DNA from 3 places in the Exiguobacterium artemiae 7-3 genome. Region 2 is predicted to be linked to each of the others. Evidence: riboswitches for the same ligand, from Rfam matches in the RefSeq annotation. Region 2 holds a riboswitch; each other region holds the start of a gene.

The links. A riboswitch is a leader RNA that binds a small molecule or an ion and turns the genes downstream of it on or off. The one in region 2 is predicted to bind S-adenosylmethionine.
Positions count from the first base shown of each region.
Region 1: it holds a riboswitch for S-adenosylmethionine, as region 2 does, so the genes downstream of both, P402_RS0102760 (alpha/beta hydrolase) here and P402_RS0101345 (amino acid permease) in region 2, are expected to answer to the same signal.
Region 3: it holds a riboswitch for S-adenosylmethionine, as region 2 does, so the genes downstream of both, mtnK (S-methyl-5-thioribose kinase) here and P402_RS0101345 (amino acid permease) in region 2, are expected to answer to the same signal.

Region 1 is NZ_KK211190.1:331,407-336,812, forward strand. It holds gene P402_RS0102745 (type B 50S ribosomal protein L31) at 22-267, shown strand; gene P402_RS0102750 (DedA family protein) at 303-953, opposite strand; gene P402_RS0102755 (thymidine kinase) at 1,131-1,751, shown strand; gene P402_RS0102760 (alpha/beta hydrolase) at 1,821-2,579, opposite strand; SAM riboswitch class I at 2,642-2,745, opposite strand; SAM riboswitch class I at 2,994-3,097, shown strand; gene P402_RS0102765 (methionine ABC transporter ATP-binding protein) at 3,184-4,215, shown strand; gene P402_RS0102770 (methionine ABC transporter permease) at 4,205-4,855, shown strand; gene P402_RS0102775 (MetQ/NlpA family ABC transporter substrate-binding protein) at 4,890-5,406, shown strand, end outside.
Region 2 is NZ_KK211190.1:66,754-72,159, reverse strand. It holds gene P402_RS0101355 (MarR family winged helix-turn-helix transcriptional regulator) at 1-211, shown strand, start outside; gene P402_RS17120 (hypothetical protein) at 341-493, opposite strand; gene mmuM (homocysteine S-methyltransferase) at 503-1,435, opposite strand; gene P402_RS0101345 (amino acid permease) at 1,410-2,810, opposite strand; SAM riboswitch class I at 2,892-2,993, opposite strand; gene P402_RS0101340 (polysaccharide pyruvyl transferase family protein) at 3,102-4,520, opposite strand; gene P402_RS0101335 (ketopantoate reductase family protein) at 4,714-5,406, opposite strand, start outside.
Region 3 is NZ_KK211190.1:2,598,595-2,604,000, reverse strand. It holds gene P402_RS0114425 (2,3-diketo-5-methylthiopentyl-1-phosphate enolase) at 1-435, opposite strand, end outside; SAM riboswitch class I at 516-617, opposite strand; SAM riboswitch class I at 825-927, shown strand; gene mtnK (S-methyl-5-thioribose kinase) at 1,006-2,175, shown strand; gene mtnA (S-methyl-5-thioribose-1-phosphate isomerase) at 2,172-3,218, shown strand; gene P402_RS0114410 (sugar ABC transporter substrate-binding protein) at 3,238-4,320, shown strand; gene P402_RS0114405 (sugar ABC transporter ATP-binding protein) at 4,317-5,406, shown strand, end outside.

The DNA of each region.
Region 1 (5,406 bases), 260 kb from region 2:
GCGGAAGGAGAGAAAACAACCATGAAACAAGGAATTCACCCAAACTACAACAAAGTTGTATTTATGGACTCAACTACTGAGTACAAATTCTTGACTGGTTCTACACGTTCTTCGAACGAGACAATCACTTGGGAAGATGGAAACGAGTACCCACTCATCCGTGTGGATGTGTCTTCGGACTCGCACCCATTCTACACTGGTCGTCAAAAGTTCAACGCTGCAGACGGTCGTGTCGATCGCTTCAACAAAAAATACGGCCGCAAGTAATTGCGACTTCAGTATTAAAAAACAGCCTGTCTCCATCACTGGAGCAGGCTGTTTTTGTATAGACAGAACTTAGTACGGTACGCCAGATACGTTCTTAAGACGAAAGAGAGTCCGATTCCACCGGCAGCACCAATCAGATACGGGAGTGTATCCGGATTATTTGCAAAATGTTCCATGAGCAGACTGAAGGAAAAATGACGACCCAGGAAATAACCTGCCCCTAAAAAGATGCTGATCCAAATTAAAGCACCGGTATAAGCATAAGTAACGAAAATCCGGAACGGCATTTTCGAGACACCGGCAAAAAAAGCAGAGAGTTGACGGAGTCCGGGTATGTAATAACCGATAATGAGGACGGTTTTTCCGTAACGTAAAAATCCGGCTTCCGCTTTGAAAATATGTTTTTCAGAAATCCGTAACTTCGGAGCGATTCGATGCAATAATGGCATTCCGAGCTTTAGACCGAGGACATAGCTGATTGTCATACCGATACAGCTGCCGGCATAGGCAGCAAGGATCGTTCCGGCAAGCGGTAAATCACCATGGTGCATCCAGAATCCTGACATGACGAGTAATGTCTCGTCCGGAACAGGAAGACCAACGATTCCGCCGGCCAGCAGAACGGCGAGTCCGAACGCTCCATATTGGTGGAGGACTTCATGTAATATATGATGAATCGGAGTCACCTTCCTTCAAAGAAACTTCTCTTTCAGTGTACAGGAAATACATACCAGTTGAAATGAGAAGATGAAGAAAATGGGGAATTTGGCACGGGTTTTTGATTTTTAGAAGTCAATCCTTTTTCTCAATTTAGATTCGGGCTATACTCGTTAAAGTGACTAATTTAGAGGACGGTGTTTACGATGATGCATGTGATCAATCAATATGGTTGGATTGAAGTGATTTGTGGAAGCATGTTTTCCGGCAAATCAGAAGAACTGATCCGTCGTGTCAGACGGGCACAGTATGGAAAGTTACCGGTTCAGGTGTTCAAGCCGGCAATCGATGATCGGTACCACGAGGAGCATGTCGTGTCGCACGTCGGCAATTCCGTCATCGCGATTCCGATGGCGACGAGTCGTGATGTCTATGCAGCAGTGGCGGAAGAAACACAAATCGTCGCCATTGACGAAGTTCAATTCTTTGACGACGAAATCGTCGCGGTCATCGAAGCACTGGCTCAAGATGGCAAACGCGTCATTTGTGCAGGACTCGATCAAGACTTTCGGGCGGAGCCATTCGGCAAGATGCCCGAATTGTTGGCACGTGCAGAATTCGTGACGAAATTACAGGCGATTTGTCTGTCGTGCGGAGATCCGGCATCGCGGACACAACGATTGATTGACGGGAAACCCGCAAACTACAATGATCCAATCATTTTGGTCGGGGCGTCTGAATCCTATGAACCACGTTGCCGCCATTGTCATCAAGTACCGGGCAAACCGAAACCGTTACAGGAATGGAAAAAACAACAGCAGAATTGAGCATATCCGATTTGAAAAAGCGAACGATTCCTGGCAGTGAGGCCAAAGAATCGTTCGCTTTTTTTTATATCAACCGGTCCGTGTCAACTGGCTGAACTGCTCGACGAATCGTAAGGTTTCCCGAACAATTGTCTTTTGATCATAATCGAGTGTCGCAACATGGTACGAGTCAAGCAGACAATAACTGCGTTTATCCGCTGCACCAATCGTCCGGTACAAATAATCCGAACAGGTTGGCGGGACGACGTGATCCTCGGCAGAATATAAAATAAGTGTCGGAATTTGAATCGTTGCTAAGTGTGGTCGCGTCTCATCGATGAGTCGCAACAGTTCTGAAGCGCAGACGGCGGGGACAAGATCATAGATGATTTCAAAAGCCGATTGTTTGATATCAGGGACACTTTCCGGAAGATAGACCGGACAATCGGTGAACGACAAGGCTTCGTAAGCAGGGACAGCCAAGGCGGCGTTGATGGTGATGATTCCTGCGACCGGGAGACCTTCAGCGGCGAGCGACAGGGCAAGTGTCGCGCCCATCGATTGTCCGACGATGAAGATTGATTCACACCGTGCGGCCAATTGTTCGAAGCCGTCACGTAAGCTCTGTTTCCAGTCGTCTGCCATCGTCGTTTCGAATTCCCGTACATCCGTCCCGTGACCGTGCAGGCGAGGCGCATAGACGGAGAAGCCATGTTCTGCGAACTGTTCTCCTACAGCCCGAACACTTTGCGGTGTTGCGTTAAAACCATGACAGAGCAAAATGCCGACGGATCCGCGTCCTAAGGAAAAGGCTTCTGCACCCGGTATAACAGGATAAACCATACTCATCATCTCGTCCTCCATTTCAAAAATAAAAACCCGTTTGGCTTTGGACGCAAACGAGTTTCTCGTGTGTATCATCCAAAGCAGCCGCTTTGCTGGTCGGAGCACCTTGCACAGTAGCAGGTTGCCGTGGAGTCCTAGAGCCAGGTCTCTCGTCCACTCTTGATATATCGTATAGGAATTGTCGGATTAATCATTGAGAAGATAATAGCATTGACGGAAATGAATTGTCAAACTCTCTTTAATGGCATCAAAATTTATGCAAGGATCCGGTTTGTCCCGGTACAACAATCGATATGGGTCATATGGTTTATTTTTGAAAATATGGTTGACCTTTAAAAGATCTTTCTGTAGTGTAAAAATTAGTTTTACGACATAAGTTCAACCGGCAACAACACACATACGAATTTCATACCGCAACACTTATCCAGAGAGGTGGAGGGACTGGCCCTACGAAACCTCGGCAACAGACTCATTATGAGCACTGTGCCAATTCCATCAGACAATTGTCTGAGAGATGAGTCGAGTGGATTCTGCCATTGTGCGGATCCAGGTCTCTTCTTGTTTCTTAAGAAGAGACCTTTTTTGTATTTTGAAGGGGGAAAAAGTGGTGATTACATTCAAAAATGTAAAAAAAATCTATGAAACAAATGACCAATCGATCGCTGCGTTGAACGGAGTGGATCTCGAAATCCGAAAAGGCGAAATCTTTGGTGTCATCGGTTTCAGCGGAGCCGGGAAAAGTTCCTTATTACGATGCGTCAACCTGCTCGAACGGCCGACATCCGGCAGCGTGACGGTCGATGGACAAGATTTGACAACCCTCTCGGCGAAGCAGCTGCGGGAGGCAAAACAACATATCGGAATGATCTTTCAGCATTTCAACCTGCTGGATTCGAATACAGTGTTTGCGAATGTCGCAAAACCGCTTGTCTTAAAAGGTGTCAAAAAAGAGGAAGTCAACCGGCGGGTCAGCGAACTACTGGACTTCGTCGATTTGGCAGATAAGGCCGATCATTATCCGGATCAGTTATCGGGCGGACAGAAACAACGGGTCGGAATCGCCCGGGCACTCGCGACCCAGCCGTCGGTCCTGTTGTGTGACGAGGCGACATCCGCCCTCGATCCCCAGACGACGCAACACATATTACGCCTGTTGAAACAGATTAATCAGGAATACGGCATCACGATTTTACTGATTACCCATGAGATGGGTGTCATCCGTGAGATTTGTGACCGTGTCGCCGTCATCGAAGCCGGTCAGCTGATTGAATCGGGTACCGTGTTCGATGTCTTCTCGAATCCACAGACGGCAACGGCAAAAAACTTCGTCCGCTCCGTCATGCAGGATGAAATTCCGGCATCGGTTCAAACCGTCATCGATCAACGGGATGCCGGACATCACATCTACAAAATCAACTTCCTCGGGGCAGGGACGGGGCAACCGCTCTTATCGCAAGTCGCGAAACGGTTTGATGTCGATCTCAACATCCTGCACGGTAGCATCACGGAACTGCAAAACATTCCGTTCGGCAGTCTGCTCGTTGAACTGATCGGCGACGCGACGGAAATCAAACGGGCATTGCATTACATTCATCAGTCGGATGTCGTCGTTGAGGAGGTGCTCGCGGATGTTAGTTAATTACACAGATATTTGGAATGCATTCCTGCAGACGTTGACGATGGTCGGACTGTCGTTACTTTTCTCGACATTAATCGGTTTACCGCTCGGCATTCTGCTCGTCGTCACACGCAAAGGGGCGTTGCTTGAACAAATTCCCTTCTTCAATGTCTTAAGCGGCATCGTCAACATCTTCCGGTCCGTCCCGTTCATTATCCTGCTCGTCGCGATCATTCCACTGACACGCTTGATTGTCGGATCGTCGATCGGGACGCAGGCAGCCATCGTTCCGCTTGTTTTTTACGCGGCACCGTACATCGCCCGATTGATCGAAAGTTCGTTACTGGAAGTCGATACCGGTGTCTTGGAGGCGGCAGAAGCGATGGGGGCGACACCGTTGCAGACGATTTTCCGCTTCCTGTTGCCGGAAGCCCTCAGCTCGCTGGTTCTGAACTTGACGATTGCGACGATCGGCTTAATCGGTGCATCGGCGATGGCCGGGGCGATTGGTGGCGGCGGACTGGGTGACTTAGCGATCACCTACGGCTACCAACGGTTTGATACGACCGTCATGATCATCACGGTCGGGATACTCGTGATTCTTGTTCAAGGGTTACAGACGACAGGTAATCTGTTGGCAAGAAAAATTCGGAGACATTAAAAAAAACATAGAGCAGATAAGGGAGAGATGGATGATGAAAAAAGGTTTAGCGATTGGTGCAGCATTAACGACGGTATTATTTGCGGGATGTGCCGCTTCCGGAGAAGAAGATCAAAAAACGGTCAAGCTTGGCGTCAGCGGTTCTGATACACAAGTTTGGGAATATGTCGCGAAAAAAGCGAAGAAAGAGGGGATTACGATTGAGCTCGTTAAGTTCTCCGACTACGTCCAGCCGAACCTGGCCCTGGCAGAAGGTGAGATTGATGCGAACTCTTTTCAGACCGTGTCTTACTTCAACGCTTTCAAAAAGGAACATAAGTTAAAGCTGTCGCCAATCGCGACGACAGTGATTGCACCGATGGGGATTTATTCGGATAAGGTCAAGGACGTCAAAGACATTCCGGTCGGTGGGAAGATTGCCGTCCCGAACGAGGCGACCAATATGGGCCGGGCACTGCTGCTGTTGCAGGAAGCAGGCTTGATCAAGCTACCGGACGACTTTGACGGCAACGGATCCGTCGATAAGATCGTCGAGAATCCGAAAAAACTGA
Region 2 (5,406 bases):
TCAGAAAAAATTAGTTGAAAAAATAAAAGACCCGACAGACGGCCGGGCCTTCTTTTACAACATCACAGATTACGGTCAACAGGAGCTCGAGATTTACCGGACGGCCCGTTTAACGAGTATCGAACGACTAGTAAACGACTGGCCGGATGAAGATGCCGAATCATTTGGCCGATTGCTGAAACAATTTAACCAAGCATTACGGGAACGGTGAGTTCTTGCAAATACGAACGATCAGTATAACGGCTGATTCAAAAGTTAGTCTCTACAAAGACGAGGGTGGCAGATTACAATTCTGTCACCCTCGTCTCGTTTAAAAGGAACCACCCGTTTCATGCTACTCCTACAGGAAAAAGCGCAAGCCTGCTTGCGAAACAAGACCAGCTTCCCTGCCTGGATAGGGCAGGAAAGCTGGCTTGTGTCTCGCCTGAGGAAAGTGCGTGAAAGAAAGAGTGGTTCCTTTTTGAGTCAATCCCTTTTGTTCTTCATCAGACATGACTGCCCGTTAAGCAATTGTCACCTTCTGTTGAATCCGCTCAATCTGCTCCGGTGTCGTGCGACAACATCCGCCAATCAACCGGGCACCTGCCGCATACCACTCCGGGGCAATGTCTTCAAACGCCGTGCAGACCGCTTCACCGGACCAGGTCTTGCTGACCGGATCATACTGTTCACCGGAATTCGGATAAACGATGATCGGCACATCGGTCAGTTGTTTTAATGTCATGATGAACTCCGTCGCAATCGATGCCGGAAAACAGTTTGCGCCGATTGCTGCCAGTTGTGGATGCTCCCCTAACGCCTCGATACACTCACTTAACGGCGTTCCTTCACTGATATGTGTTGCGTCACGCAGGGAAAAAGCGAGCCAGGCCGATTGTTCCGGAAATTCTTCGAGCAGTCGGAACAGCACTTTTGCTTCCTGCAAGGACGGAATCGTCTCAAATGCTAACACGTCCGCCCCTGCTTCACTCAACGCTTCAAGCCGTGGACGGTGAAATGCTTCGAGCTGCGCATCGTCGACTCCGTAATGACCGACATACTCAGATCCGTCCGATAAGTAGGCACCATAAGGACCAATCGATCCTGCAATCAGAGCGTGATCCGCTGCCTGTCCGGTTTCCGCACGCGCCTGTTGTGCCAAGTACACCGTTTGTTTGATCAGTTCAACCGCTTCCCCTTCTTTAATTCCCCGACTGCCGAATCCGGTGACACTTGCTTGATAACTCGACGTAATGGCACAATCTGCTCCAATCTTAAAATAATCCGCATGGACCCGGTGAATCTGTTCCGGTTCTTCAAGCAGAACCCGTGCCGACCACAGCGGGTCGTCGAGATTACTCCCGTGACGCTCGAGTTCCGTCGCTAATGCTCCGTCCAATAAAATATAAGGCTGTTTTTTTAATAATTCCTCAACTGGATTGTTGTTCTTTGACATCTTCCACACTCCGTTTCCATGATGTTTTCGTTAGATGATGAATGATGTAACAGACTGCGATAAAAGGAACACCAAAATAAAGGGCGACCCGTTGCGTCGGATCAAAGGCGATGCCGATTAAAGAAGCCAGGCACATCAAAAAGGATAAAATCGGTACAAACGGATACCACGGTGTCCGGTAGACCAAATCGCTGACATCATGTCCCTCTTGCAGATACCGTTTGCGGAACATGAACTGTGAGGCACTGATGCTCATCCAGACGACGACGACTGCCAGTCCCGAGATTGAGACGAGCGCGATGTAGACGGAACCCGGGGCATAGACACTGGAAAACAGGGCAAGCAGACCGCCGATCATACTGAAGAGAACGGCACGTGTCGGGACTCCGCTTGCATTTAATTTAGAAAAGAACGGCGTAATCATCCGTTGATCGGATAAAGACCAGAGCATCCGTGATGCGGCATACAGACCGGAGTTCGCTGCCGACAAAATCGCCGTCAGGATGACGAAGTTCATGATGTCGGCTGCAAACGGAAGACCGATCCGTTCAAACACGGCAACAAACGGACTTTCAAGCACTCCTTTTGAATCATTCGGTAACAGAATCGCAAGAACGATGATCGTTCCGACAAAAAATAGCACGAGCCGGAAGACAGTCGTTCGAATGGCCAGCGGCACCGTTCGTTTCGGATCAACGGCTTCACCTGCCGCAATCCCGATCAACTCTGTTCCGGAATAGGCAAAGTTGACGGCGAGCATGGTCATCAGGATGGCGAATGCTCCGTTTGGAAACAGTCCACCCTCCGTCAAAGGAGCAAGCATCGGAGCCTGCGATCCATCGACAAGTGGTAAAAATCCGACGATCGCCGCTGTCCCCAGGACGATGAACACTAAAATCGTCAGCACCTTGACGGCGGAAAACCAAAATTCGACTTCTGCGAACAACCGAACCGTCAAGACATTGATTCCTAAAATCATAACGACGAATAGCGCGCTGAACAGCCAGACCGGAACGTCCGGGAACCAGCGTTGCATCAACAAGCCGGCTGCCGTGAATTCCGACCCGAGGGCGACCGTCCACGTCAACCAATAGAGCCATGCCACCGTATAACCGGTTCCGGATCCGATGTACTTCGTCGCATAACTATGAAAGGCGCCAGTTTCCGGCATATGTACTGCTAACTCTCCCAAACACAGCATGACGAGATAAACGGCCAGTGCTCCGACCAAGTACGATAAAATCGTTCCGACACGCCCCGCCTGCTCCAGCGTATAACCTGTACTTAAAAATAATCCCGTCCCGATGACACCGCCAAGTGACAGCATGACGATATGCCGGGATTCCATTTTCCGACGAAACGTTCCTTCTTTCATTGCTCCTCCACACTCCTCTTTCTCTCATAAAATAAAAAAACGCACCCACATACATGGGTGCGTCGGTCGACAATCAAAAGAAGCTTATCGATCGGGTACGACACCCGCAGGAATTAGCACAGTATCTTTCGACCTGTTGCTGAGGCTTCAAAGGGCCAGTCCCTCCACCTCTCTGGATAAGAATGTAATTTTTCATAACAGTACCAACCCTGTTTTGAATTGTCAACACAATTCAGAATTTATCATGTAAAAAAAACGCCTTACACCAAAATGGTATAAGACGTCCGTGGTTTATTTCTTCGCAAACAAATCAGCTGTCTTCAATGCCATCCGAACCGCTTTCCGGTTCAATGTGCCTTGTTGATGCTTCATTTCTTTTGTTTGACTGTTCAACTTGCCTTGAAGCGATTTGATTTTTTTATCTTTTTCAGCCATTTTTGCTTTATCGCGTTTTTGAGCTGCCACGATTTTTTGCTCTTCTGCTGGGAAGTATGATTCAAAACGTGAAACAGCTTCTTCGATACTAATTCCTGTGATTGGTTTAACGACTGGGAGCAACTCTGCTTTTGCCATTTCACGGTCAAACGGAACGTTCTCAGGGTAGTTCGTTTCTTTATAAATGTGCTCTAAATCATTTGTGTTCAAGAAATCAACGAAGTTATCGAAGTTACGTGCTTGAACACGTGTTGGACTCTGGAAGTCAGCCGACTCAATTACATCTGACAAACGTGTGCTGTCTGTGATGTCATTTGCCCAGATGTGTGTCAATTGGTGATAATCCGTTAATTCACGCATCCGTGCATCTTTCGGAATCAGGATACTTGGTGTTCCGGCAAGTGTTGCCGTAATGTTACCGTGAAGACGTGCTCCGAAGCTGAAGTCAGCTTCTTTTAAAAAGTCGATCCATGTCTGTGCATTCAAGAAGAAGCGGACACGGTCGTTCATGTAAGTCGGATCCGACATTTTGACCGGATAGTTCGTGACAGATAAGTCAGCAATCGGATGTGTGCCTGTGTACGTCAAACGTAACTCTTTCATCCATTGCGGGATGAAGTAATGGTTCGGGTACTCTTCCATTCCGCGTGTGATGAAGTTAAGGACGTTTTGTGGTGCGAGACGTGACGAGTTGACACCGATCATCGAATCTTTTGTGATGTTCGTTTCACGAATTTTCAAGTCACGACCAAAGGCATACATCGACGGGCAACCGATGACTTTGTGATCGATTCCTTCGCGGAAACCAAGACGCGTCAAGTATTTTGATGTGATTTCGCCGCGAAGTCCAAGCATGCTTGAGCGCTCTAGGACTGCGCTGACAAACGCTTTAACATCTTCATCGAATGAGAAACCGTCGTTTAAATTCGCCTCAAACGGTGCGCGTAAACCGACGCCGATGACGACGACCGGAATCTTTAATTTTTTAATCAATTTTGTATATTTACGAAGTGTCGGAACGAATTCTTTACGGAATGCGTCAGCGAGTGGGATGACATATAAATCGAAGTTCGCGTTGATCTCATCTGCACGCTCTTCTTCATAGTAGTAGTAATCTGGTGTAATCGTCGTGCCCTCTGTCATCAAGGTGCGGAAAATACTGTATTGATAAATCAGGTTTCCGACGTTCCCTCCGATTGAGTTATGCTTCATCAAATATTCTGCGTCGAACTGTTCAAACGGTGTCATACCCGCACGGATAATAATACGTTTCATGTAAAATAATTCCCCTCTCGCTTCTGTTTTCATTTTAAAAAATATAAAATATATTTTGGTTTTTAACCATCTTGTCTTTTCAAGAATAGTTGAATGCAATTCAGCAAGTCAACGAATAGCTGAAAATTACACATTATTGCGGATTATAAAAAACTAAATACAACCTGATAAATATTCCCTATATAGAAACTAGTTAAACGTCTTTTCTAGATAAACGATAAATTTCGAGATTCGCATAAATTGCCGGTAACAACACCTGCGTCGGCCCGTCTTTCGAAAGAAGTGTTCCGAATAGATGGGCCGACTCGACTTCGCTTCCTTTCTCCATGTCACGTTGTAAGGAGGATTTCATCGTTTCAGCCATTTGTGCGATCTGTTGCTGTTGTACCTGCTCAATCTCATCACTGAATACGGCGCCTTGCCGTTCCATTGCTTCTTTGGCTTCCGTTGCCAGGCGGCGAATCATCGTCATCCCTTCCTCCCGCGAACGAATTGGACCAATTGCTGAGCGGAAGAGCGATGTCACACCGGAAAACGTCGTGATGAATAGATACTTATTCCACATATCGCGGGTGATTGTATCTGAATAGTTGATTGGAGCTGCTGTTCCGGTCAAATGCTGTTTCAATTCTTCCAAGCGGTCTGTGCGTGTTCCCGGCAATGGACCAAATAACAGATGGTGTGACGGACTTGTCTGAAGGATATGCCCTTGTGCATCAAGTGTCGATTCAATAAAGCAGAGTCCGCCCAGCACACGCTGTTCTCCGAACCGGTCCACTAACTGTTTCAGATGTGACATGCCATTTAAAAGCGGCAGGATATATGTATGTTCCGAAACAAAAGGTTCGATATCTTGCAACACCTGTTCCAGGTGATAGGCTTTCGT
Region 3 (5,406 bases), 2.5 Mb from region 2:
CCGTAAAAAGACGAGGTCTCGTCCGATGACCCCTTTAAAGATGCTCATCAACAGGGGACGGTCATGGACTTGAATCAACTGACGGATTCCTTCAATCCCGAATTTGGCACCGGGGAAGTCGTTCGTGAACGACGGGGGAAGCTGTAGATCGGTTAACTTGATTTGTCCGTCGAGCGACAGTTTGCCGAAGACCGTCGTTAAGATAGCGGAAAAGTCGCGTGAGACGTTGTGTTCCGGATAACGGATCGTGATGTAACCTTTGCCGTCATGTTCTTCGGTATGAACAACCTGTCCTTTGAAGGATTCCAGCTGCTGCTGTTCCAAATGATTTAAATCGGTCCAGGAACCGACCGTCAGACCGAGCGCGATTTGTTCTGCTCGTTTCGCCAACTGATTGGTCGTCCCGAGTTGGTACGTTGCGGTAATATACGCCATATGAATCGTCTCTCCCTTATTGAAAAATACAAAAATGGTCCCTCGTCAATGACAAGAGACCATGAAAAATTGCGCGTGGACTCTTATCTGTCAGCGTAATAGCTGCAAGAATTAGCACCGTGCCAAGTGGTCGGTTGCTGCGACATCGTAGGGCTCGTCCCTCCGTCTGCTCTTGATAAGAATTGGATGAAATTGTGAAATCTAATTGCAATTTTTACACGAGATTGGTCCCTTGTCAAACTATATTTTGAAAATTTATTTTTTTGAAAATACTTCTTCTATAGACGGTTCCGTTTTTTAAGCCGTTTCACTAAAAATTGGAATTGACAGACGACCAACCGCGCACGTAGTATTCAAATCAACATCAACCACACGACAACTACATATGACTCTTATCGTGAGTTGGCAGAGGGAATTGGCCCGAAGACGCCGCAGCAACCGACCATCCGGCACGGTGCTACATCCAACAGACATTCGTCTGAGAGATAAGAGGACGGAGTATTCTACCGCGCCTCTTTTCTTTGACGAAAAGAGGCGTTTTTTCGTGTGATCAACAAGGAGGAAACCATAATGGGATACCAAGCATTTACAGTACAGGACGCGATTGAACGGGTCCAGACACTCGGATTGATCGGCAAAGGACCGGTGACGGCAGAGGAAATCGGGGACGGGAACTTAAACCTTGTCTTTCGGATTCAATCGGGGAATCAGCGATTGATTTTAAAACAGGCTTTACCGTATGCGAAAGTCGTCGGCGAAAGTTGGCCGTTATCGCTTGAACGGGCCTGGATTGAACAGTCCGCCTTAAAAGAATTTGCAAAAGTCGCCGTTCCGTTCGTCCCGCACGTCTACCATGCAAGTAAGGAAGAGGCATTTACGGTGATGGAGGATTTGTCTCACTTGACGATTGTCCGGACCGGCTTGCTCGAAGGGGAGAAGTATCCGTTGCTTGCGGAACATATCGGTTCTTACTTGGCGCGAACACTGTTTTACACGTCGGATTTTGCACTTGGACCGGTCACAAAAAAACAAGTGGCGCGGAACTACTACAATCCGGATCTCTGTGATATCACGGAAAAATTAATCTTTACGGATCCGTTTTATGACGCGGAAACGAATGCGGTTGAAGCCGGGCTGGAATCGGAAGTGGCTCAGTTGTGGCAGGATGCAGCGCTGAAACGCGAAGTCGCGAAACTCGAAACTCTGTTCATCACGAAGGGCGACGCGTTATTACACGGGGACTTACATACTGGAAGTATTTTTGCTTCAGCCGATGAAACAAAAGTCATCGATCCCGAGTTTGCCTTTTACGGACCGTTTGGTTTTGATGTCGGACAATTCATCGCCCATCTCTGCTTTGCCGCGTATCCGAACTATGCCGAGTTACGGAATGGACGGGTGAAAGACATCGATACATTTTGGCTGACCTTTGCGTCTACGTTCAAAGCATTATGGGAGCGGGAAGCGGTGGAGCCGTTCCGTTCAGCGGACGGGCTTGTTGACGATGTCCTCAGCACGATTTTGCAGGACGCACTTGGCTTTGCCGGATGTGAATTGATCCGCCGGACGATTGGACTAGCACCGGTCGCCGACCTTGAGAACATCACGGACGCGGGGGAACGACTCGAGCGGAAACGCCATGCGTTACGTCTTGGAGTGGCATTGATTAAACGCCGGACTGAATGCAAGACGTTCACTGATTTACGGAACTTTGATTTGACGGAGGAACTCAGCCGATGAGCCAATTCGTCCAAAGCATCATCTATGAAAATGGGACGGTGACGATCTTGGATCAGACCCGGCTCCCGGAAGAAGAACGGTATGAAATCATTCATGATTTAGCGCAAGCGATTGACGCAATCAAACAATTGCGAGTCCGTGGTGCACCGGCGATCAGCCTGTTCGGCGGCTTCATCCTTGTACAGGAAGCATTTCGGACGACAGGGTCGCTTCCTGAAGCGAAACAAGACTTGTTGACGGTATCGGCACAACTACTCTCGACCCGACCGACCGCCGTCAATCTGCGGAATGTGCTAGATGAGCTGAATCAGCTGATCGTCTCGAGCACGACGCTTGCCGAGTTGCCAAAACGGTTGGAACAAAAAGCACTGGCGCTTTATGAGGCGGATGCCAAGACATCCCGGCAAATCGGTATTCATGCGCTGGAATTGTTCCAGTCCGGTGACCGGATTCTGACGATTTGTAATGCCGGATCGATTGCGACAGCGGCTTACGGGACGGCACTCGCTCCGTTTTATCTCGCGAAAGAACAGGGAATTCCACTCTCCGTTTATGCATCGGAAACCCGTCCGTTACTTCAGGGAGCACGTTTGACGACATGGGAACTGCAACGGGCCGGAATTGACGTGACGTTGATTACGGACAACATGGTCGCGCATACGATCAAGGAAAAGAACATAACTGCCATCATCGTTGGTGCTGATCGGATTACCCGAAACGGCGATACGGCGAACAAAATCGGCACGTTCCAACTGGCGTTACTGGCCCGTGCTTTCGGGATTCCGTTTTATGTCGCCGCACCACTTTCGACCTTTGATTTTACGAGCTTATCGGGAGACGAAATTGAGATTGAAGAACGCGATGCCCGTGAAGTGACGCAACTGGCCGGAAAAGTGACGGCGCCAGCCGGAGTAGCGGTTTTTAATCCGGCGTTTGACGTGACACCGCACGAATTAATCACGGCAATCATTACGGAACTCGGGGTCATCGAACATCCATCCGTCGAGACGATCGAGCAGACAATCGGACAACAGATACGTTAAACAGACAGGGGAGATCGAGATGAAAAAATTAGCATTTGCGGTACTTGCACCAGCGGTCTTGCTGGCTGCTTGCGCCAATAGCGAAGCGACACCGGCGAAAAAAATCAGTGGTGTACCGGAAGGCGTCCAGGGTGACGTCAAGATTGCCGTCATCCGCAATTTGGCATCCGACGATCATACGAAACAGTTTTTGGACGGAGCCCGGTCGGAAGGGGAAGCACTTGGTTTTCAGGTCAACACGTTCATTTCGGAAGGCAATGACGTTAAATTCAAGGAACTCGTCGCGCAAGCCGTTCAGCAGGATTATGACGGATTGATCATCTCGCACGGAAAAGAGGATTATGCCTACGACATGATCAAGCCGGCGATTGACAAAGGAATTAAGGTCGTCACATTCGATACGGTGACGAAGAAAAAAGACCAGACGTTAAAAGGCATCACGGAAACATTCCAGGATGATCACAAGCTGGCACAGCTTTCGCTGGATGAAGTGACGAAAGTGAAGGACGACAAGCCGGTCCGAGTCATCAAACTGTGGTTCGGTCCGGGTTTTGCACCGCTTGACCGCCGTCAGGAAATCTACAAGACGTATGAAGCAGATGGGAAAATCAAGACGCTCGAGACAGTCGGACCGACGAACTTCCAGGATGTCCAAGGCGATATCGCGACGAAGATGAACGCAATTCTCGCCAAGTATCCGAAAGGAAGCATTGATGCCGTCTGGGGTGCCTGGGATGAAGTCGCCAAAGGGGCGTATAAATCCTTAAAAGACAACAAACGACAGGAAATTCCGCTTATTTCAATCGATGTCTCGAATCAGGACATCAATCTGATGCGTGAGAAGGGCAGTAATTGGGTGTCGACGAGTGCCGTCGATCCGCATTTGATCGGGCAGACGGACATGCGTCTGCTTGCGAAAAAGCTCGCCGGCGAAACAACACCGGACAGTTTTGACCTGGACGCCAAACTGGTCGAGCAAAAAGCGTTGAAAGCCGACACGACGATGTACAATCTCGATACGATCATCAAAGGCTGGAGTACATCCGAAAAATTCAACGAACCGTGGATGGAAAAACTGCGGAAAGCGAATGACGGGAAATGACCCGTCCGGTGAATGAACAACGACTGGAGATGCAGGGGATTTCAATCGAATTTCCCGGCGTCAAGGCGCTGGATGATGTTGATTTTTCCGTGCGCCGCGGGGAAATCCATGCGCTTGTCGGAGCGAACGGAGCCGGTAAATCCACGCTGATGAAAGTGTTGGCCGGGGCGTACGATTCATATGACGGAACGATTTGGTTTGACGGTCTGCCGCTGACGATTGATTCACCGGGTGCCGCGAAACGGGCCGGGATTGAAATCGTCTATCAGGAAGTCGATACGGCACTGGTCGGTTATTTGACCGTCGCCGAGAATATCTGTCTCGATGTTCTGACGAGCGGACAGCTGAAAGGGTTCATCAGACGGCAGCGATACGAAGAAATAGCCGAGCGTGCTTTACGGAAATTGAAGGCGTCGATCGATGTCAGGCAGCGGGTCAGTGAGCTGCGACTGGCCGAAAAACAACTGGTTTTGATTGCCCGCGCCCTGGTGCAGGAGAGTCGGTTCCTGATTTTAGATGAGCCGACTGCCCCGCTCAGCGGACGGGAAACGGAGCAACTGTTTCGCATCATTCGTGAGCTGGCAGAGACGGAACAACTGGGCGTCATCTTCATTTCCCACCGCCTGCAGGAACTATTTGAGATTTGTGAATCCATTTCCGTCATGCGTGACGGGAAACTGGTCTCACGGCAGCTTCTTGCCGGACAAACAAAAGAAACCGTCGTCGAACAGATGCTTGGCCGGCGTCTGCGGCAATCGAAACGACAGACGCGTCCGGCAGGCGTAGCCTCACTTGAGCTCGACCGGATCACGGTCACCGGGCACCTCAACCAGGTCTCCTTAACGGTCCGTGCCGGAGAAGTAATCGGCATTGCCGGACTCGTTGGTGCTGGCAAGACGGAATTGTGTAAAACGATTTTCGGGTCGCTTCCTGTCACTTCGGGATCGATTCGTCTGCACGGAGAAACACGCCGCGTCCGTTCGCCGTATGATGCGGTCCGGCTTGGTATTGGACTTGTGCCGGAAGAACGGCGGAAAGAAGGGATTTTAGTTTCGGATCCGATTGATCAGAACATGACGGCAGCCA